DNA from 4 places in the Sulfoacidibacillus ferrooxidans genome. Region 1 is predicted to be linked to each of the others. Evidence: riboswitches for the same ligand, from Rfam matches in the RefSeq annotation. Region 1 holds a riboswitch; each other region holds the start of a gene.
The links. Region 1 has a riboswitch for cyclic di-AMP ahead of MM817_RS06165 (LysM peptidoglycan-binding domain-containing protein). Riboswitches for the same ligand answer to the same signal wherever they lie in the genome.

Region 1 (5,194 bases):
TAACGATTCAACTTTCTTCAAATATTCATTCCCTGTCGTACTCAGATCATGCATCTTGGCTTGTGAAATCTCGAATTGTAGGTAAAATAGTGAGTATCGTGAAGTGTACAGATGATAAAAGGTGGGTTTATGGATGGAAGAGATTAGATTAACTGGTACTAACCAGCATCGTGCACCAGAAGGACTATCTACGCTATCTTCACTCATCATCGACCGCGGTGATATTTATTTGGATAATGGAGCTATCCACGGAAAGGCTAAAATTGACCAGGGAATACGCTATGTAACTCAACGAGAGGACGTACCACATGCGAGAAAAGTGGTGATTGTCTGGTTGACGTTATACCGGGGACCTAAAGGTCAAGGGTTTAATGGAGTGGCAAGTTGTGATTACTTCGTGGACGAAGAATCAGCTAGCGGTTACAAGAACCTAGCTGTACAGGTTAACCAAATGGAAAAAGCAGTGAAGGGTAAAGTGGATATTACGAGTTTAGAACCTAGCGAATATAAGTTATTACAAAAATTTGTGCGTGAATTTAGGCCCGACTTATATGAACATGCCTCTGACGTATTTTTATCGGCATTCTCAGAGGAGTCCTCTTTTGCGCAAGAGTAAGGATGTGTACAACTTGTCAGATCAGTCACAAACACCTCTTTTTTCAGCATTGCGCGCACATGCTGAGCGTCATCCTATTCAATTCCACATCCCGGGACATAAAACGGGGATAGCGATGGATCCGGAATTTCGCGAATTTTTAGGGGACCGCGCGCTTAGTATTGATCTGATCAATATTGGGCCGTTGGATGATTTGCATCATCCAACGGGGATTATCGATCAAGCACAAAAGTTGGCAGCAAAAGCATTTGGAGCCGATGCTACTTTTTTTTCAGTTCAGGGCACAAGTGGCGCGATTATGGCCATGATTATGGCTGTCGTTGGGCCTGGAGATGAGATTCTAGTTCCACGCAATATTCATACTTCTGTATTGTCTGCCATTATTCTCTCTGGAGCACGGCCCTATTTTTTACAACCTGAAGTTGATTTGCAACTAGGTATTGCTCACGGCGTAAGAGTGGAATCGGTAGTGGAGGGATTACAGCGCCATCCACATGTGAAAGCAGTTTTACTGATCAATCCCACCTATTTTGGCGTGGCGACGGACTTGCGCGCGATTGCTGAGATTGCACATGAACGAGGCGTTGTTGTTTTAGTAGATGAAGCACACGGGGTACACACCCATTTTCACGAATTACTCCCACCGTCAGCCATGGAGTCAGGATGTGACCTTGCGGCTACTAGTGTTCATAAGCTAGGGGGATCATTGACACAGAGCTCCGTTTTAAATGTGCGTGAAGGGCTCGTTCGAGCAAGACATGTGCATTCTATCCTATCCCTGCTAACAACTACTTCTACGTCCTATATTCTGTTGGCCTCTTTAGACGCAGCCAGACGCCAACTAGCCATGCATGGGCGCGAAATGCTAGATCGGGCGATGACTATAGCGCAGGATGCGAGAGAGCGATTGAATCAGATTCCGGGCATCTATTGCTTTGGAAAAGAGATCCTACAATCATCGGCTACCTTTGCGTTTGATCCATTAAAATTGACGATTCGCGTGGCGGATATTGGATTATCAGGATTTGAAGTCGAAGTCATTCTTCGAGAAACCTATAATATTGAGGTTGAATTATCCGATTTATATAATGTGCTGTGTGTCATCTCCTTTGGCGATACAAAGAGCAATATTGATTCGCTCATTACAGCCATCCAAGAGATTGCAAAACGAGAATTATTACAGCATCATCATAAAATTAATATCGTTGTTCCATCCACTCCAGTACTAGCTATGAATCCACGCGATGCCTTTTATGCGGATACGGAAGTAGTGCGGTTGCAAGATTCGATTGGCAGAATCATCGCTGACGTGATTAAAGTGTATCCTCCTGGGATTCCAGTGTTATTGCCAGGTGAAGTGGTTACTGTGGATAACGTAGAATATATTGAAGAAAATTTGCGTGCTGGACTTCCCGTTCAGGGGCCAGATGATCCTACGATTGCCACTGTTCGTGTAGTTAAGAGATGATAGTTTTTACCATGGAATGATTTACGCCTAGGCAGAGCGCTGTCGTGTCCTGTATAGTTTACGGCATCACAAGCTGAATCGCATGCAAACATGCGTACGGAGGAACCGAGTGCTTTGGGGTGAACTTACGATTGTGAGCGGGCAACCTTCGCCCGAACCCGTCAGCTAACTCCGGAAGCCAAGGAGGCCTTTATGGGTATACACTTCAAAATTTCTGCAGTAAAAAAGACGACTGTAGCGCTGTTGAGCGCTGGATTATTATTGGGTTCAAGTGTAAGTGCCTTTGCTGCAACGGTACCTATAGGTCCTTATATAGTAAAGCCAAATGATTCTCCTTACTCAATTGCAGCCCAATCGCAAGTGAGCCTGCAAAACTTTGAAGCGGTCAATGACCTGACAAATAGTAGTGTGATTTATCCTGGAGAAGTGATGGCAATGCCGTTACTTTATCTAGTAGATGCAGGTGACAGTTTGTGGTATATCGCAAATCGTTATGATACGAGTGTAGCATCAATAAAACAATTAAATGGCCTGAACTCAAATCAGATTTATCCTGGTCAGTCCTTACTTATCGCAACAGGAAGTAAGCAAACATTCCCTGCGAATCAGGCAACAAATAGCACAAGCTCTGCTGTTGTACAAGCAACGCCGCAAACCGTGACAGCTCCACAGAATGAATCTGCACCTGTAGCAGTTGCACAAGCAAAGGTAGAGGCAACTGCACCAGTTGCACAAGCATCGGCTACAGCACCACAAGCACAACAAGCACAACAACAACCATCAGCAGCTACACCTACAACCATCACCATGCTCGCTACTTCCTATGATGCATCAGCTGCGAGCAACGGACCGTGGGGCGCTGTAAATTATTTTGGACAACCTTTGCAATTCGGCGATGTAGCAGTTGATCCTTCTGTGATTCCGCTTGGTTCAAAATTATTTATTAGCGGATATTCCGATTCTGCACTGCCGAGTGGTGGATTTTATGCCACAGCCAATGATGAAGGTGGAGCTATCGTAGGGAATAGAATTGACATTTTTCTACCTACGGCGAGTCAAGCCGATCAATTTGGAATGGAAAATGTCAAAGTGCAGGTGATTTCCAAATAAATTCGGTATACTCTAGATGATCGGACGATCAAAAGGAGGAACCATATGGAGATTCAAGTTGGACAAGTTGCACCGGATTTTACACTCGATGCAACAGGAGGTCAAACGATTCAATTAAGTGCACAAAAGGGCCATCCTGTTGTATTGTTTTTTTACCCTAAAGATTTAACACCTGGTTGAACGCAAGAGGCCAATGAGTTTCAGTCGCTCCTACCGGAGTTTACGGAACTTGGTGCCGTAGTGCTAGGGATTAGCACAGACAGTATGGAATCGCATGAGAAGTTTTCCCAAAAGTACAGCTTTACATATCCGCTGGTGTCTGATCCAGACGCTATAGTGTGTGAAGCGTACGGAGTATACAAAGAAAAGAAAATGTACGGTAAGTCCTATATGGGTATTGAACGGACGACATTCATAATCGATGCGTCTGGGAAGATCGCTCATATTTACCCTAAGGTAAAGGTAGAAGGGCACGCCGCAAAAGTGCTTGAAGATGTGAAGAAGATGATGTAAGAGCATATACAAACCTCTCTCAATAAAACGACTCTGTCGCTCTTTGAGGGAGGTTTGTATATTGTGAACGACAGCGTGTGTATTTGTTCACGAGGAAACAGTGGAACTCTTCAGTGCGGCGATGTAATATAAAGATAGTAATGCAAGGGGGAGTCGACTATGGTAACACTAACTATGGAAGCAGCAAGTGTAGTCAAGGATCTTCTTTCTGACAAAGAGGAAGATATGGGTTTGCGTATCTTTGTGAAACCGGGTGGATGTTCTGGTTTTAGTTATGGGATGGCGCTTGATATGAAAAAAGAATCAGATTTACTCTTATTGCAAGAAGGTGTGCCTTTATTGGTGGATGAGGCAAGTCTTCCGTTCATCGATGGCTCAGAAATTGATTATGTCGATGGGCTATCTGGTAAGGGGTTTAAGATCGTGAATCCAAATGCAGTGTCAAGTTGTGGATGCGGTTCAAGCTTCCATACGAAGGATAATCAAGGAACACCAGGTAGTTGTTCATAAGCAAAAAGGTGAGTTCTCTTGAGAACTCACCTTTTTGCTGCCAGCGCGTGCACGTGTCAGTGGGTGTCGTTACGGCGATGTGCCGCTGGACGATTCCTCCACCAAAAGAATGCAATCAGTACAAGTAATAAAGCTGCAAATAGATACGAGAGTGCAGATGTGTGCTGATCGATGCTTGACCAATGCCCTCCTAGCTGATACCCGAGAAGCGTCAATAGATAGACCCAAGGCGCACTTCCGATCGTAGTAAACAAAAGGAACTTACCCATCTTCATGTTAGCAATCCCTGCTGGTAAAGAGATAAATGTACGAATGGCTGGTAAGAGGCGTCCAATGAGTACGGTGATGGCACCATACTTTGCAAACCAATATTCAGCAGAATGAAAATGTTTTTCAGAAAAAAGGATATACTTACCATATCGTGATAATAGCGGACGACCTCCAACGCTCCCTACATAGTAAGCAATTAGTGATCCGACAACATTGCCGATTACGCCTGCAAAAACGGCTGCTGTAAAACTGATATTGCCTTGCCATGCCTCAAATCCTGCAAATGTCATAATTAATTCACTGGGTAGAGGAATACATGCGCTTTCTAGGATCATCGTAAGAAAGATAGCTAGAACACCATAATGACGAATTATCTGTTCAAGGAAGAGGGAAAGGCCGTGCATGGGATACCCCTTTCTAGTTAAGTTGCTGATTTTACATAGGTAAGTATACAGGGTGTAAGATGATCAGTCTACTTGTCCTGTGATTTGCATACATGCTATAGTAAAGAGGGCTTTTATGCTCTGAATGTCAAGATGCAATGGGGGAGACTTCGATTGGGTTTCTGGAGCGCAGTGCTAGATGGAGCGTTCATTGCCCTGCAGGCGGTTACCGGACTCATCGGTGCCTACCAAGTAATCTTATCCGTGTTTGGACTGTACTATCGTAAGCGGAAGATTGAGTTTGAACCGCAAAAACGATTTGCA
Region 2 (5,194 bases), on a different contig from region 1:
AAAGCAGATGAGCGCAGTGTTACATTGGCTTTTAAAGTAGAGGACACGTCATGGATGACAGATAAAGTAGACCTTCTCAGTGTAGGCATTTCTTTTGTTGTCATTGTTATCTCAAGTGAAGGTTGACCGGAAGTAATAAAGTTACTCATGTCAAGTAAACGGCTTATGAGGTCGTTTAGACGTTCTTTTAGTTCTTGTGCTCGATCCTCATGGTCTAGCGTAGAGATCATAGTAGTGGAAATAAGCTTTTGTAACTGAGATACAGAGTCCGCAAAAGACGGATCAACGAGTGCATTCTTCTTGATAATGGGGCTGACTTTTGCAAGAATCTCACTCACCTGCTGCAAAACAGTGCGAATAAGATGTTGGTAGAGTTCAATATGACTTACACGTTCGGCATGGGTGCCATGTTCTCTATGCATAAAAAAAGCTCCATCTAAAGCTACAATATCGAGGCGTAAGCGTTCTGCTATATCTAGAAGATGAGACAAGTGATACCAATAACTTGTTTTCAGAGAAGAATCTTTTAATGATGAATTGGCTATGAGGAATGACCTTGCAACAAGTACATCTGCATCGCGTGTACGAGCTTTGGCATAGGCGGATAATGCCTTAAAGACAGTAGCTACGTCAGAAGCTTCAGTTGGAGATGGACGCACTGCATTATCAATCATCATAAGGATGATTTGGATCAGCGCTCCTGCTGCTACAAGTAGTCCTTGATAGAATGCATGCAGTGGTGTTTCGGGAAAGTTTGCAATCAGAATGAGGGAGTTTGTAGAGAGCAGCCCAATTTGTGCAGCTTCAGGACTTACAGCGACTAATAATCCAGCGATGAATCCACTGATCATCATGACAAATACTGCAAACCATAAAATATTGCCTGTGGCCGCACCAATAAATGTGGCCACGCTCATCCAAACAGCTGTTAATAGCATCGTGCGCAGACGTTTGCGATAGGTGCCTGTCATGGATGCAAAACCTGCTACGAGAGCACCTACCGCCCCCCCTAGTCCGTAAAGGATATGCCCACATAGCACTCCTGCGATGAGAGGCAGCGAGATTCCTAAAGCATTGCGCAATGCCTGACGCCATGTGATTTGTCCCATGTCTAACCGAAGTAACGAGTTTATGTAGCTCATTCTTTTTTTCTTTTTCAATGGTTAATCATCCTTTGGTATACAACCGGTGCGAGATCGCTCAGTCCTCTATCATGATCATTCTACTTATCATAAGACATTGTCATGCGTGTGCTTAGTATACAAAACAAAGCTATGTCTGTCATGTAGTGCAGTCTAGTATGCTTACATTGGATAGTTGTAAAACGGACGGTTGAGGCTTCTTATGCAATCGTGTACTCTTAGGTAGATAAGATGGATAAAAAACCATTAGAACAGGGGAGAGAGTCTATTTGAATCCATTTGTTTTTGCTTGTATCACCCCTCATGGATCAGAAATCATTGAGGAATTGGCTAAGCCGTACCCGGAACTCATGAAAAAAACGCGTCTTAGTATGGAGAGTTTAGGCGCCTCGATGAAACAGTCCAACCCGGATACGATCATTGTACTTACACCACATGGTACACGGATTGATGAACAATTTGCCATAGTTAATTGTGAACATATGTTTGGCGAAATGGAGGATTACGGAGCAAAGATATCCATGGACAGAAAAGTAGATCGGATGCTTGCAGGCGCTATCGCAGATCATGCAAAGAAAAAAGGACTTCCGGTAGCTACTTTAGGCTTTGCTACGAGTGAAGGACCGTTATCCTGTATGCCACTAGACTGGGGTGTCGTAGTACCACTTTATTTCATGCCAGAAACGTCTATTGTCGTGATTACTCCATCGCGATCACTTAGTTTTGAAGATCACTTACTATTTGGATCTGCAATGGCTGAAGCTGTTGCACAGTCTGGTAAACGTGTTGGTCTTATTGCTAGTTGCGATTGGTCTCACGCTCATGACGAAACAGGACCGTATGGATTTCATGAAGCGGCAAGACAATTGGATGAGCAAGTAGTTACACTTTTACACACTGCACATTTGGAGGGAATGATGCAGTTTGAGCCTGAGTTTATTGAACATGCTAAACCAGACGGTATTTGGCAAGCATTAATGCTAGCTGGGGCGATCGCTCCCAATGAGCGCAAGGTAGAGTTCCTTTCCTATGAAGTGCCCACTTACTTTGGCCTCATGTGTTGTGCGTTTCATTAAGATTAACAATGATTTGTGCTATACTTACTTTTGATAGCTAACTTCCTAATGTCCACTGTGACATTTTTATAAGGGCCGAATTCGTTTTGTAAACGAAACGGGGGAACCACGATTCTGGGGTGAGTAGAGAGGGTTGTGCCCACAATCCTCTCTTAGGCGAATGGCTCGCCGAACCCGTCAGCTAACCTCGTAGGCGAATAGTAGGAATGTCATCGCCATTCTACATATTCCGATGACTTGTTTACCTCATGATCTGAATTCAAACCACGGGTGCCATGTGGTTATTTTCACACGTTTTAAAAAAGGGGGCAGTCTCGAGAATGCATACTGGATTAAAAAAAGATCTATCATTTCTTGACTTAACGATGGCTTCTGTAGGAGGAATTATCGGCTCTGGATGGTTGTTTGGGGCACTCTATGCGGCCCAAGATGCTGGACCTGCTTCGATTGTGTCTTGGATCATTGGGGGAATTGCAGTTCTCTTTATAGGATTGGTATATTCTGAGTTAGGGGGTATGCTCCCGGAGTCTGGTTCAATTGTGCGTTATCCTCATTATAGCCATGGACACGTAACAAGTTTTATCATGGGGTGGGCGGCGTGGATTGCCTATTCCTCTGTGCCAGCAGTGGAGGCGGAAGGTGTGATGCAATATGCATCGCATTGGTTTCCACAACTTTGGAACTCGCATACCAATCTCTTGACAGGTTTTGGTCTTACCTGTGCGGCCATTTTAATGTTTGGATTTTTCTTAGTGAACTATTTTGGTGTGCGTTACTTTGCAAAGGTCAATACAACGATTACCTTTGTGAAATTTATCATGCCAACGCTAACAATTATTATCTTTTTGTTTACAGGATTGCATTGGGGTAACCTTACTTCTGCTGGTGGGTTTGCTCCTGAAGGTAGCTCTGGTATTTTAGTTGCGGTAGCAACATCAGGAGTCGTGTTCGCTTATTTAGGATTTCGCCAAGCGCTTGATTTAGCTGGGGAAGCACGTAATCCGCAACGAGATGTACCTCTTGCGTTACTCATTTCTATTGTTGTTGGAGTCGTTTTGTATGTTCTCTTACAATTAGTCTTTGTTGCCGGTGTTAGTCCGTCAGCACTTTCTCATGGATGGCCAAGCGTGTCATTTAACGCACCATTTGCACAATTGGCTGTCAGCTTAAATTTAGGGTGGATGGCAGTTCTGTTATATGCAGATGCCATTATTTCACCTGCAGGAACTGGGAATGTTTACATTGCCTCTACGACAAGAGTTTTATATGCATTGGCTAATAACGGGTACTTTCCACGTGCTTTAGCAAAGGTTGATCAACGCACAGGTGTACCATATGTAGCGCTTATTTCAGCTTTTATTTTAGGATTAATTTTCTTGTTACCATTTCCCTCATGGCAATCTCTAGTCGGATTAGTGTCATCTGCAACAGTCTTTACGTATATCATTGGACCGGTATCACTTACTGTGCTGCGTAAAACAGCAAGTGATGCAATCAGGCCATACCGCCTAGCAGGAGCGAGTATTATTTCTCCGCTTGCCTTTGTTATTGGATCGTTAATCATTTATTGGACTGGTTGGGCCATTGATTCTAAGCTATTGATTGCACTTCTTATTGGCATCATTTTGTATGGGATTTTTTCATTGTTGCTGCCAAGTGAAATCGAACGTCCAAGTGGTCAATCGTTCAAAAGTGGGATTTGGCTAATTCTATATTTACTTGTCATGCTTTTCTTTTCATATGCTGGATCAACTAAACTTGGCGAGTTGAAAAATTGGATTGCTTATCCATGGGACATGGTGATTGTCGCCATGACTTCACTTGTATTTTTTTACGTTGGCGTACAGAGTGGGTATCGTACAAAAGACGTAGAAGAGGCTCTAGAAGCGGTTGAACAATCGCGTCAAGAGCGCACGGCATTACTGTAACATAGCATCAAATAGACAAGACTACGGCGTATTGATCACAATGGGTACGCCGTAGCCTATCTAGGAGGAAGAACACGAAAGACAAATCCTTGTTTACGCAAATCGCGAATAATAATGGGAAGTGCAAGTGCGGTGAACTGACTTTGTGTAATGCCATCGTGAAATAGGATGACTGAACCTGGTTTTACTTGTTTTTCTACGAGAGAGATAATCGATTCTTTTGTTGTGGCTTTCCAATCTAATGAATCTACATCCCAACGTTTAATGGGATGACCACATTGTTGAATGATGGCGTTTTTTTGTGAATCGAGCGCTCCATAAGGTGGTCGATAATAGAGAGGACGGATACCGCCTGCGCGAATAATTGCATCATCTGCTTTACGTATTTGTTCTTGAATCGTCGTTGCATTGGCGAGGGCAAGATTCTGGTGGTCATATCCATGACTTCCTATCTGATGACCTTCCCGAATTTCACGTCGAATGATGGGTGGGCATTCAAGTGCACGATAGCCTAAAATAAAAAAAGTAGCTTTGCAATGTTCTTTACGCAGAATATCTAAAATAGGAGGGGTGTATTGTAAAGAAGGACCATCGTCAAAAGTTACATAGAGCGGTTTTACCTGTGTTTTAGCACTGCTAAAAGGTGTTAAGAACATAAAAACCGCAAGAATAAAGACACATGTAGTAGTAACATACCGCATCCATTCATAACACCTTTCTGGCTAGAATCAGCATATCACTACATACATTTCCCCGTGTTCACGCTTTTTATGAATTTCTTTGTACAAGAAAGCAGTTAGTAATACATGGTGGCATGGATGATCGTCGAAAAAGATGGTTCTAGAGCATGTAAGCGCACAGTATGTACGTGTGAACGACGATTGATATTTTGTGTAATGAGAAGAGTATCATTTTTTTCTAATTGAAAATGTTGAGTAGCTATGGGTAGTTGTGGTGTAGATATTCCACTCACGGAAACAGAAGCAGCGTCATGGACGCAGAAAAATGCATCTGTCCGTATTCCATACGAACGATGTTGATCATCTGA
Region 3 (5,194 bases), on a different contig from region 1:
TACACCACAAACTCTTCAATCATCCCCTGTAAGTGTTCCGCTAATCGACTTAAGGCTACTGCACTTGATGTAACTTCTTCCATAGTAGCCAATTGTTCTTCAGCATTTGCCGCAATTTGTGCAACAGCAGTTGAAGTTTGTCTTGCAATATATGCAATCTCATCTACAACAGTAGCCGATTCTTCAGAAGCTTGTTGTAACAAATTGGCTCTTAAACTGCCATCATTTGCATCTTGTGCTCGAATCGTTGCCTCAGATGCAAACGAATGAAAAGAATCACTAGACTCTTCCACAGAGCTTGCACACACTTTGACCTGCTCATCTGCACTGTGCACGGCAGCAGTTGTTTGCATAATGCGATCATTGACTGCGAGTACAAGTAACGTGATTGATTGCGCCGCTACTCGTGATTGATCTGCAAGCTTACGCACTTCTTCTGCTACAACTGAAAACCCTCGTCCGGCATCTCCTGCTCTTGCAGCCTCGATCGCTGCATTTAATGCAAGCAGATTAGTTTGTGCGGCAATATCCTGAATAACTTCCATAGTACTAGTAATCGTTCTTGCATCATCTTCTAGTTGGCGCATGGTTTGAGCAATACCCGCTACATCATCACGTACTGTACGCATTTGTTCTGTAGCAATATCTGCATTCGCTTGACCATCATTGGCTTTAGATACATGTAAAAGTGATTGCTCTCTCAAATGTTTGGTGAAATCCGTCATTTTAGCCATTTCCTTCGTCATAGTTAAAGCCTGACTTGATGCGGATTCCGCCTTTTCTTGCTGCTCATATGCCCCTTTTGCTACTTGTTGCACATATAGGGTAGATTGTTCTACTGCATGTGCAGTTTCTTGGGCACTTGCTGTAAATTCTTCTGAAGCAGCAGTCAATTGCATCGCTGTTTCTTGGATTCCTATAATCATTCTTCGCATTTCACTTGCCATAACGTAGAGGTGATCTGCAAGCATTCCTAAATCGTCTTTACGCTTATATGGCAAAGTGCGTTTGGCAAAATTACCTTTTGCCATTAAGTTAGCTTCATTAGACAAGTATGCAATGGGGCGAACCAGATATCGGATGTACAACAAACTACCTGCACTCCCGATAATCACAAGTATTAGCGTACATAAAGAAACGAATGAAAGCGTGTTTGCTTCTGAATTTGTGGCTTTAAAAAATGCCTGAATACTTGTTTGTGCTAAAGAACTAATATTTTGCAAATCTGAAGTCACTTCATTAGAAACGTTACTATTTGTTACATACATTGTTGTCGCTGCAAGCGCATGATTTGTTTCATTATTTTTATCAACAATATTCCAATAACTCTCATATCCCTGTGCTGCGAGAGAAGCTTGCTGTACCATAGCACGCTCCTTAGGAGAGAGGAATGGAAGTGTTTTCATTGCTTGTAAGGATTGGTTAAGTTGTGCTTCACCTTGTAATACTTGTTGCAGTGTTTGAGAATATAGTGACTTTGAAAGTGAAGTACCTTCTAATCCTACAAGCATATTCGATTGGTCATCCATATTTAAAAAACCGATAAATGCATTATTGGATAAATCAAGCAACTCCATTTTTTCATTTTTTAATTGAGCAACATGCGTCTTTTCCTGTTGACTCATTGAAAATGTAATTAAGTTAACGATCAGTACGGATAATGCCATGAGAATCCATACCATAATGAGTTTTTGAGCAACTGTTAATGTTTTCAAAATAAACCTCCAACTATTTTTAAGATTGTTTCAATATATACATTCAAAACTATAATCATCATAAGATGTTAGTAATTTGTCAAAAATATCTTTACCAAATTATATAACAAGAGGATCACCTAATGCTAGTGACGTACACTTATAAATGATTATTTTCTATATCATCTTTTTTGTTTTATATTGTCCTTTTTATGGAATACTTTTAATGAAATCATTCAGGAGGGATTCCATGGATCGTCGCATCTTTGCATTAGGCCGTCATATGCTATTATTTATTCGTTGGGCCATCGTCGCTTTAATACTTTTTACCCTCGTCATGGGCGTGATTGGGTTTGCTGCGCAGTGGGGTGAATTTTTATTTCATCCAGAATTATTTTTAACAAATTACAGAAAAATGACAGAAGATATCTTCTCTTTGTTACTTGTCTATGAAATTTTAGATCTAATTCGCACCTTATCTCCAAATCGCCTTATGGATGTCATCTTAACTGTACTTGCACGAAAAATATTACTTTCAATGAATGATGAACATCTTGCTATAGAAGTCGGAGCATTTTGCCTGATCCTTATTGTACGACTTCTTTGGACGCGTTATGGCGGGCTAAATGAAGATGCGAATCCAATGTTTTTAGAAACCACCCGCACTGTCAAAAAAGAAGTTACGCAAAAACATACTGAGCAAGTTTCAGATACATAATAAATTCATCTGCTATTGTAATCAGACATTATTAACCGTATTATTCCTCTCATTCTATATATTTTGCAATGTGTTTATCCATCTCTCATGTTAACCTACTCGTGCCGAATCTTCGCAAAGAAGTACGGGGGAGTCGTATTGTCTGTACAGCAGACTCGGGGTGAATCCATGAGATGGGCCGATCCTTTGTTCCCTAACCCGACAATTAACCTCGGAGGCTACTACAAAGGAGGCCATCAAAACATGCAACTAACGACTAAAAAAACACTCACTACATTAATTGGATCAGGTATTTTAATGAGCACGATAGCATTTCCATTTATGTCTAGTTTCCCGCTTGCATTCGCCTCTACGATGGCAACAGAGTCATCATCGCAGGCTGTCGTTGTACACGCCGCGTACCTTAAAACTTCTCCACACTTAGGAACGTATAATGAGATTCAGTTAGTTCAAGTTGGGACAAACCTTCAAGTGTTAAGTGCTACTCGTTACTGGCTACATGTACAACTTCCTGATGGAACCATTGGTTATATTACAGCTGATCATTATTATGTTTCACAATTTTCAACTTCCAGCATCCCTTCATCGAATGGTGGTCAGTCACAAACACATTCAGTAACTAGTACAGCTACGGTGACTCAAAGCGTTCCTGTTAACAGCAGTAGTACACAGCAAGCTACTGGGTATACGCAACACAATGATTCTTCAGGTAGTATTCTTCCACCTGGCGTAACAATTGATCCGAACATCCAACCGTTGGTACCTCTTACTGCAAGTTATGCTGCAAAATTACAAGCTGTGGAACAGATTGCAACAAGCAAGTTGGGTACTCCTTATATTTGGGGACACAATGAAGACAGAGGGCAATACGGATTTGACTGTTCAAATTTTGTGCAATATGTTTTTCATGAAGCGTTAGGGTATGATTTTTCTAGCTCCTCTAAAGTGCAATTTGAGCGCATTGGATGGAATATACCTATTTCACAAATGCAACCTGGCGATGAATTATTTTTCTCCGATACGACGAACCCATCTGGATCAGCTCATGTTGGCATCTATATTGGACATGGTGAGATGATCGAAGAAGGCGGCGGGCTAGGTAAAGTTGGTTATTTATCAATTGATCATGGTTTCTGGAGTCATCATTTAGTAGCTGTTCATCAAATGTTTTAGTTTCTTATAATACTTGATAAACACAAGGTGTCGTCTAAAGAGTACATTGCTCTTTAGACGACACCTTTCTTGTCAACTCATTTGATATACCCACTGGGCTAAGCGCGCATCATGTCTCATTTGTGTTTCCATATCGTATGCGTCATACCATCCTCGTTGTGCTGCCAAATCAGCCAACATAGCATGAAAATCTGCAGCAGTTTGAAACTGGTTAGAAAATACTTCTCGCACCTCTGGTGTGGCAGCCTCCATCAAGGCAGATGCACTGTTTTGCATGGCTAATTTGGTTGTAAGGAGTAGGTCTAACACTATCATTCGTGTAATGATTTCTTTATTTTCCATACTCAGACCCCTTATAAATATAGTCACTTGGCAGGAGTAAAGGGCGACGTTGCAATAGTGTAACGAGATTCCACATTCCCTCTTTAGCATCTACCACATGGGCTTCGATTAACTCCTTTAGTTCTTGGTCATGGACCTCATGAATAGCTTGATGGCATTTCCATAGTCCAACGCTTGTTTCCAACAGCAATTCATGAACCATCAAGGCCTCGTGAACACTTATACGGTAACTCAATTTTCTATCCCCTTTGTTCAAAAGTACATATGTTCACACGACTATAGCCTATGCACTTCATAAAAAAATGCGCATGAGTATGCAAATTGGGCGAAACCATCATTTTTTACCAAGACAGGAGACCAAATAGATTTTACTGAGTATGATGAGATATCTTGAAAAAAGGGAGAGTTTAACACATGCAACCATCGAATGGATCTTCTTCACAAAACACGCACCTAGAGGAATTAATGACGAGGAATTATGACCAAACACAGGAAGATATGAGACAATTACGGGCTGCTTTACGTAAATTATATAGCAAAATCGAAAAAACACAGGCACTTATACCAAATGATCCAGAACCATTCACTTTAAGATCAGTGACCCCTCAAGAGAAAATTCAAATTATTCGTTACGTCAGGGAAAATGTCGAACGGTTTAACGAAGCAACAGAACGTTTAACATCAATACATCAAGATTTGCAGGGCTGGAAAGATTTTAGATCAGAATTGCAGGAAGTAAAAGAACAACTTAAGAATTGGCAGACATCTCAAGTAACAAACATTCTCAATACTGAGACACAAGATTCAAAAACTATGGTTCCGTAGTTTATGTAAAGATTGTGAGGTAGAAGAAGGGATATCATCCCGTCTTCTACCTTGTTGATACAGGTAGTGGATTACCACCATGCCCAAGCACCAAGTGCTCCAATAGCTAACCACGGCAAAAAGAATAATGGCCAAAAGACTTGTTCAATATCCATGTTTTCTGTTTCTGTGAGTGCCAGTTGTTGAACATTCAAACGATCATCCTTTGTTGCACTAGCTGTTCCAGTACGGTTCATGGGGCGAAGATACACGCCTTCGGAAGTCACTGAATGCAGTACACCATAATGCACACGTCCATTACTGTGTACGTAAATTGGTTGACCAACAAGTGTAGTGGCATGACGATATAGCGGATGCATACATTTTCCTCCTCCTTTTCACATCGATCGAAAAGTTTACCTGAGATATGTAAATGCATCTTTACCCGCTTTGGAAAGCGGCA
Region 4 (5,194 bases), on a different contig from region 1:
GCATGTCCTCTATATTCTAAAAACACGTTACTTCAAGAAATATTAAACCGATTTAGTGATCCACAGTATGTAATTGAAAGAATGGCTACTTTATCTCCCATTCTTCGCCAAGCTCTCGAAGAGATTGCGTTAGAAGGGAGAAACCAATTTGCAAAATCCGAGCTACTCACGATATTGAGAAGACAACGGTCGGCAACTACAAAAAATGAACAAACTTCAGTATCTATGATTTTAAATGAGCTACTTGAAGAGGGCATTCTCTTTGAAACAGGAACTCCCTCACAGAGAACATATCGTTGTCCAACAGAGATATTAAAATATATTGTACATTATGAAACGCAGCAGTTGCGCCAATCTGTTCAGACGAGTATGTATGAACCTAAATGGATACGAACAGATCAAGGTACTCTTGCACGTGACGCTGTTACCTTTTTGCTGTTTCTAGCACGACACGAAGTAAAGCTGACTCAAGAAGGTGTCATTTTTAAACGCCAACAAATGCAAATTTTTCAGTTATTTGAAGTGCAAGAAGAACCACTCTCTGTGCATGTTGGATTTCGCTTTGGATATGGGCGTAGATTTCATGATTATCCAGATCGTTTTGCTATGATTTATGATCACCTATATGAAGAAGGATGCATTATTGAAGACGACTCAGGTTCTCTTATCATAGATGAAGTTAAAAGTGGTATTTATATGACGGAATCAGAAGAAAGCCGTGCAAAGAAGTTATTTCAGTTTTATATGCGGACATACCGCATATCAATACCAACGCTTGGACGGATTGTATCGAGAATTGCTAAATTTTCATCCAAAGCATGGGTATTTAAACAATCACTTGAGGATGAACTTTTGCATTTTATTGATAACTTTTATTATGAGTCAAAAGAGATTGTTTATCGACAACGCATCTTACAAATGCTTGTATATCTTGGATTTCTTGCAGAGGGTCGTGATCTTTCTCAAGATCTTTTATACCAATTAACGCCTCTAGGCGAACGCTTTGTGCATTCTTCCGACATACTAGATGATGGACTCTCAGGTGAAGAATCTTTTATTCTCAAAAAAGCAGTTATTGAACCTACTTTTGATATTTTAGTACCCAAAGAGGCTGATAGCACATACGCTTTTGAACTGCAGAAAATTGCGGAACCAATTAGTCGAGATCGTATGAACGTATATCGACTTACGCGAGAGAGTATTTATCACGCCCTGCTAAGTGGTTGGGATATGGAGAAAATGTATGAATTTCTTCGCACAATTAGCGGTGCTGAGATCCCTGCAAATGTGCAGCGCTCCATACGTGATTGGTGTCAGGAGTATGGAAAGGTTAAGCTTCACATATCGTGCGTAATCTCATGTCATGATCCATTGGTGTCAAACACCATTGAGCAACTTCAACCTATTGCAAAGAGGATGCCACAGCGGTTAAGTGAGCATCATTTAGCTTTTTTACCAGACGATGCTCCTGACTTACTTGCCTTACTATTGAAACTTGGATATCTGGTGTCTTATCCTCCGGAAATGGAGCAAATAGTAAAAAAAAGAAGTCGTTAGCTATTAATAGTGTATTTTAACTTTTATATTCTAAAAAATGCCATACCATCGGCATTTTTTTTCGTTTATAAGCACATTGCAGGAAAGCGACAAGGCATTGGCGAATACAACAATATAAAGAAGTAAACATTCAAACTCTTATGCTTATTGTGGGAAGGTCAACGGGAGGCGAACCATCATGAAAAGTGTGATAACGGTCGCAGATAAAAAGCAATTCATCAAATGGTTTTTAGAACGATATGAATTGCGTAACCCTGAAGCAGAATGGCTACTTCAATATTTGGCATCTAATGATCAGCTACTTGCCAAAGTTCATTTTACTGAACAATTTAAAAATGTTCACAAATCATTGTTGATGTCGACAACTTGCGTACAAATGACAGGATTTAAATTTTATAAAAATAAACGTGTGACATCTGACGTAGAAAAGGCTTTTCTTGATGTTCATAGTCATCCAGAAGAAGATGTGTATATCACACTCTATTATCGTCAACGGAGTGATTGTGTACACTATCTACAAGTAATAGAATCTGTTCAGGAGCCAGTTCGAAAAACAACACCCACAGATATTCTAATGGAATTGCAAGTAGACTTATTGCTAGATCACATTGAAAACATCCATTATACGAAACAATTGAAGATTGCGATTGATCAGGCTTTGGATGAAGGTGATCGTGAAACATTTATGAAACTAAGTGCAAACTATCAAGCGATTGTCTGCAATGTTCATTAACGAGACTCAATTACCCATTGTCGTTTAACTAAAAGAGATGTATGATATGAAATGTAGTATTCTTTTTCAGTTTCATATTGTAGCGCTCAATTCCGAACTTCGGAAGCGGGGGAACCAGTTTCTTGGGGTGAATCGAATCTTTTGATTCGTAGGGCGGCTCTCAGCCCGAATCCGACAGCTAACCTCGTAAGCGGAAAGAGAGGTGGATGGTTATGCCGATAACCACTTCCTTTTTACTCGCGCTTCCGTGACCGATTGATCGTCACGGTTTTTGTTTTGTTTATGCGTGTAAATACGAAAAGGGGAGATTGACATGACTTTATTACATGACATTCAAGAAGGTGTAAGGCACGGCATTGAACTAGAAGGAACATCTTCAGAAACTTGTATTTGCTCTGTTGTTACTCACGAAGTGACTATGTATTGCAATACAATGTCAAGGGCAGAAGATGTAGTACGAGAGATTTCCTCTATCGCGCAACACGCTATTATGGGCGTTCTTTCTAGCTTAGTTCCTTTGCACAGTTTTGCCGTATCTGAAACCACACGCGGTGTACTGCATGGTCTGGTCTGTGCAGGACTTGATGTCTCGTATGTGACACGTTCAGTTAGCCAAGGTATTCGAGAGGCTCTTTCTATGAACGATCGCTATTCACCTGAGATGGAGCAAGCTATACACCAAGGGATTCGTCAAACTCTACATGATCTTGGCATGAAACGCTTAGAGGATGATCGGGCTCTTGATTTACCAGGTTATTTTGTTAACCAATCGGCAACTTTCGGTGAGGCTAGATTTTAACTGCACTTTAGTCAGAAGTTAATAGATGAATAAGGGTAGGAGCGCAATATTAAGGCTCCTATTTTTTATGAGATGATGAATGAAGGAGAAAGCGATATGCGTTTTGAAGAATTTTCACTAAGCCAGATCGAAGAAAATTACCGGCATCTTGACACTGTGCTATTGACAGTAGGTGGCTTGACATGGCGCCCATCTCATCTACCTGTAGGCACTACATGGTATATATTAAGGAAGCTACGCGACGAGGTAGAGATGGCAAAAGGAGATCGAATTCTTACTCTTCCTTTGCAATCCATTGATACCACATTTGATGATACTGCGGTTGTTCAGTTGCAAAAAGAAGCTTTTAGTCAAATCATCCATCGTTATATCCATGAATTAACACGTCATTTTCAATTTCGTCGATTGATCCTATTGACAGATAGTCTTTATAAAGAACAACTAGTGATGCAAACCCTTCTTACAGCAGATAGTCAATTAGACATGATGTCCTTTATATGGTGGCGTGACGGACAATTACAAGAGGCATTGTCATCTACTTCATATAAAAATGTTTCTAAAGAATTTTATCCTTCTGGTGAATGGGAAACATCGCTCATGATGGCGCTCGCTGACCATCTGGTTGTTCGCGATCCAGCTAGCCTCACGCGCTATCTGGCACAGGGTTCAAATGCTAAGCTAGGATCCATGATGTGGGGTCACTTATCGCAGCAACTAAGTGAAAAGGTTGGTCAATTTATCGCTCTTGCATGATGCACGTCTGCATGACACCCTACCCTCTTTGGAACACTAGAGGGCAGGGGTGACTATAGTGCAAATGATAGTAGATTCGATTCTAAGGATTCTTCATAAGCGCTCTGTATGGAAAGGTATTGGTGCACTTAATGCTATTGGTACTGTGTTTGGTTTCATGTGGTACCGTGGACAGGTAGACCACACCTTATTTTATTTGCGAATCTTCGTTCCAGATAGTCCTGTCGCTGCGTTGTTCTTTACTTTAGCCATATGTGGCATCCTTTGGCCACCGGCTTCCCATCTATTGAGAGAGGCGATTACATTTCTATTTGCGTTAGGAGTTACTTCACTCTTTCAATATGGTCTATGGGCTGTTATTGTGTTAACCGATGGTTTTTTTTATTTGCATAGTTTACCACTTGAGGGTGTAGGTTTATGGTTTGCACATGCAGGGATGTTAATTGAAGCGCTCGTATTTACGAAGCTTGTACCGCTTTGCACATATAAACCACGACATATCGCCACTGCTTTTGTATGGTTGTTTTTCAACGACTATGCGGATTACGTGTATGGAGTATTTCCATATTTACCGCGATTTTCATTACTCTCAGTGATCACTGTAGTCACGCCGCTACTATCAGTGGTTACTTTGTTTGTTTTTTGGCCATCCACAATGTCCAAATTATCGCGTAAAACCTTCTCCTAAAACATCATTTACATCATTTAAAACCACAAATGCTCGATCGTCCACATCGTGAACAAGTTGCTGTAAACGCACCACTTCATCGCGGCTGACAACACAATAAACGACTAATTTTTGATCCCTGGTATAACCGCCTTGACCATGTAGAAGAGTTGTACCTCGTCCCATGTCATTATGAATGCGATCTGCGATCTGTTCCGGTTGATCACTAATAATCATAGCTGCTCGCGATGCAGAGAATCCTTCAATCACTGAATCGATCATGCGGCTAGCTACATAGAGTGCTACAAGGGAATACATAGCTGTCTCCATATTGATAACGATGGCAACAAGTGCAATGACGACAACATCAGAAGCAAACATGAGGCGGCCCATCGAGTGGTTAAAGTAATGCCGCGCAATTCGCGCTAAAATATCAACGCCACCCGTTGTTCCACCACTTCGAAAAATAATACCAAGACCAGCACCGCAAATAACACCGCCATAGAGTGCGGCGAGCAGGCGATCGTTCACATGTACTGCAAAATGTTGCGTTATGACGGTGAATAGCGATACGGCTAAAACACCTAAGATGGTTTTTATACTGAATTCACGTCCAAAAAAGCGCCATCCCAGGATTAAAACAGGTATGTTTAAAACGAGAAAAGATGCTCCAATGGGTATAGAC

Region 2: linked by a shared signal. The riboswitch ahead of MM817_RS07435 (APC family permease) and the one ahead of MM817_RS06165 (LysM peptidoglycan-binding domain-containing protein) in region 1 are both predicted to bind cyclic di-AMP.
Region 3: linked by a shared signal. The riboswitch ahead of MM817_RS06290 (C40 family peptidase) and the one ahead of MM817_RS06165 (LysM peptidoglycan-binding domain-containing protein) in region 1 are both predicted to bind cyclic di-AMP.
Region 4: linked by a shared signal. The riboswitch ahead of MM817_RS12835 (hypothetical protein) and the one ahead of MM817_RS06165 (LysM peptidoglycan-binding domain-containing protein) in region 1 are both predicted to bind cyclic di-AMP.

The regions. Positions count from the first base shown of each region.
Region 1 covers NZ_JALBUF010000002.1:310,712-315,905, forward strand. Annotated here, with positions in the region: gene MM817_RS06155 (YwhD family protein) at 134-616, shown strand; gene MM817_RS06160 (aminotransferase class I/II-fold pyridoxal phosphate-dependent enzyme) at 621-2,084, shown strand; cyclic di-AMP (ydaO/yuaA leader) riboswitch at 2,146-2,275, shown strand; gene MM817_RS06165 (LysM peptidoglycan-binding domain-containing protein) at 2,277-3,194, shown strand; gene bcp (thioredoxin-dependent thiol peroxidase) at 3,240-3,707, shown strand; gene MM817_RS06175 (HesB/IscA family protein) at 3,867-4,217, shown strand; gene MM817_RS06180 (DedA family protein) at 4,274-4,891, opposite strand; gene MM817_RS06185 (glycosyltransferase family 2 protein) at 5,024-5,194, shown strand, end outside.
Region 2 covers NZ_JALBUF010000003.1:233,491-238,684, reverse strand. Annotated here, with positions in the region: gene MM817_RS07445 (FUSC family protein) at 1-1,160, opposite strand, end outside; gene MM817_RS07440 (class III extradiol dioxygenase subunit B-like domain-containing protein) at 1,412-2,218, shown strand; cyclic di-AMP (ydaO/yuaA leader) riboswitch at 2,282-2,428, shown strand; gene MM817_RS07435 (APC family permease) at 2,539-4,146, shown strand; gene MM817_RS07430 (polysaccharide deacetylase family protein) at 4,203-4,847, opposite strand; gene MM817_RS07425 (HutD/Ves family protein) at 4,943-5,194, opposite strand, start outside.
Region 3 covers NZ_JALBUF010000003.1:4,498-9,691, forward strand. Annotated here, with positions in the region: gene MM817_RS06280 (methyl-accepting chemotaxis protein) at 1-1,715, opposite strand, end outside; gene MM817_RS06285 (hypothetical protein) at 1,945-2,412, shown strand; cyclic di-AMP (ydaO/yuaA leader) riboswitch at 2,505-2,646, shown strand; gene MM817_RS06290 (C40 family peptidase) at 2,656-3,585, shown strand; gene MM817_RS06295 (spore coat protein) at 3,658-3,927, opposite strand; gene MM817_RS06300 (hypothetical protein) at 3,917-4,162, opposite strand; gene MM817_RS06305 (hypothetical protein) at 4,342-4,752, shown strand; gene MM817_RS06310 (hypothetical protein) at 4,824-5,111, opposite strand.
Region 4 covers NZ_JALBUF010000011.1:27,913-33,106, reverse strand. Annotated here, with positions in the region: gene MM817_RS12845 (helicase-associated domain-containing protein) at 1-1,557, shown strand, start outside; gene MM817_RS12840 (YpiB family protein) at 1,736-2,290, shown strand; cyclic di-AMP (ydaO/yuaA leader) riboswitch at 2,364-2,497, shown strand; gene MM817_RS12835 (hypothetical protein) at 2,604-3,089, shown strand; gene MM817_RS12830 (creatininase family protein) at 3,186-3,842, shown strand; gene MM817_RS12825 (DUF1405 domain-containing protein) at 3,907-4,530, shown strand; gene MM817_RS12820 (YitT family protein) at 4,507-5,194, opposite strand, start outside.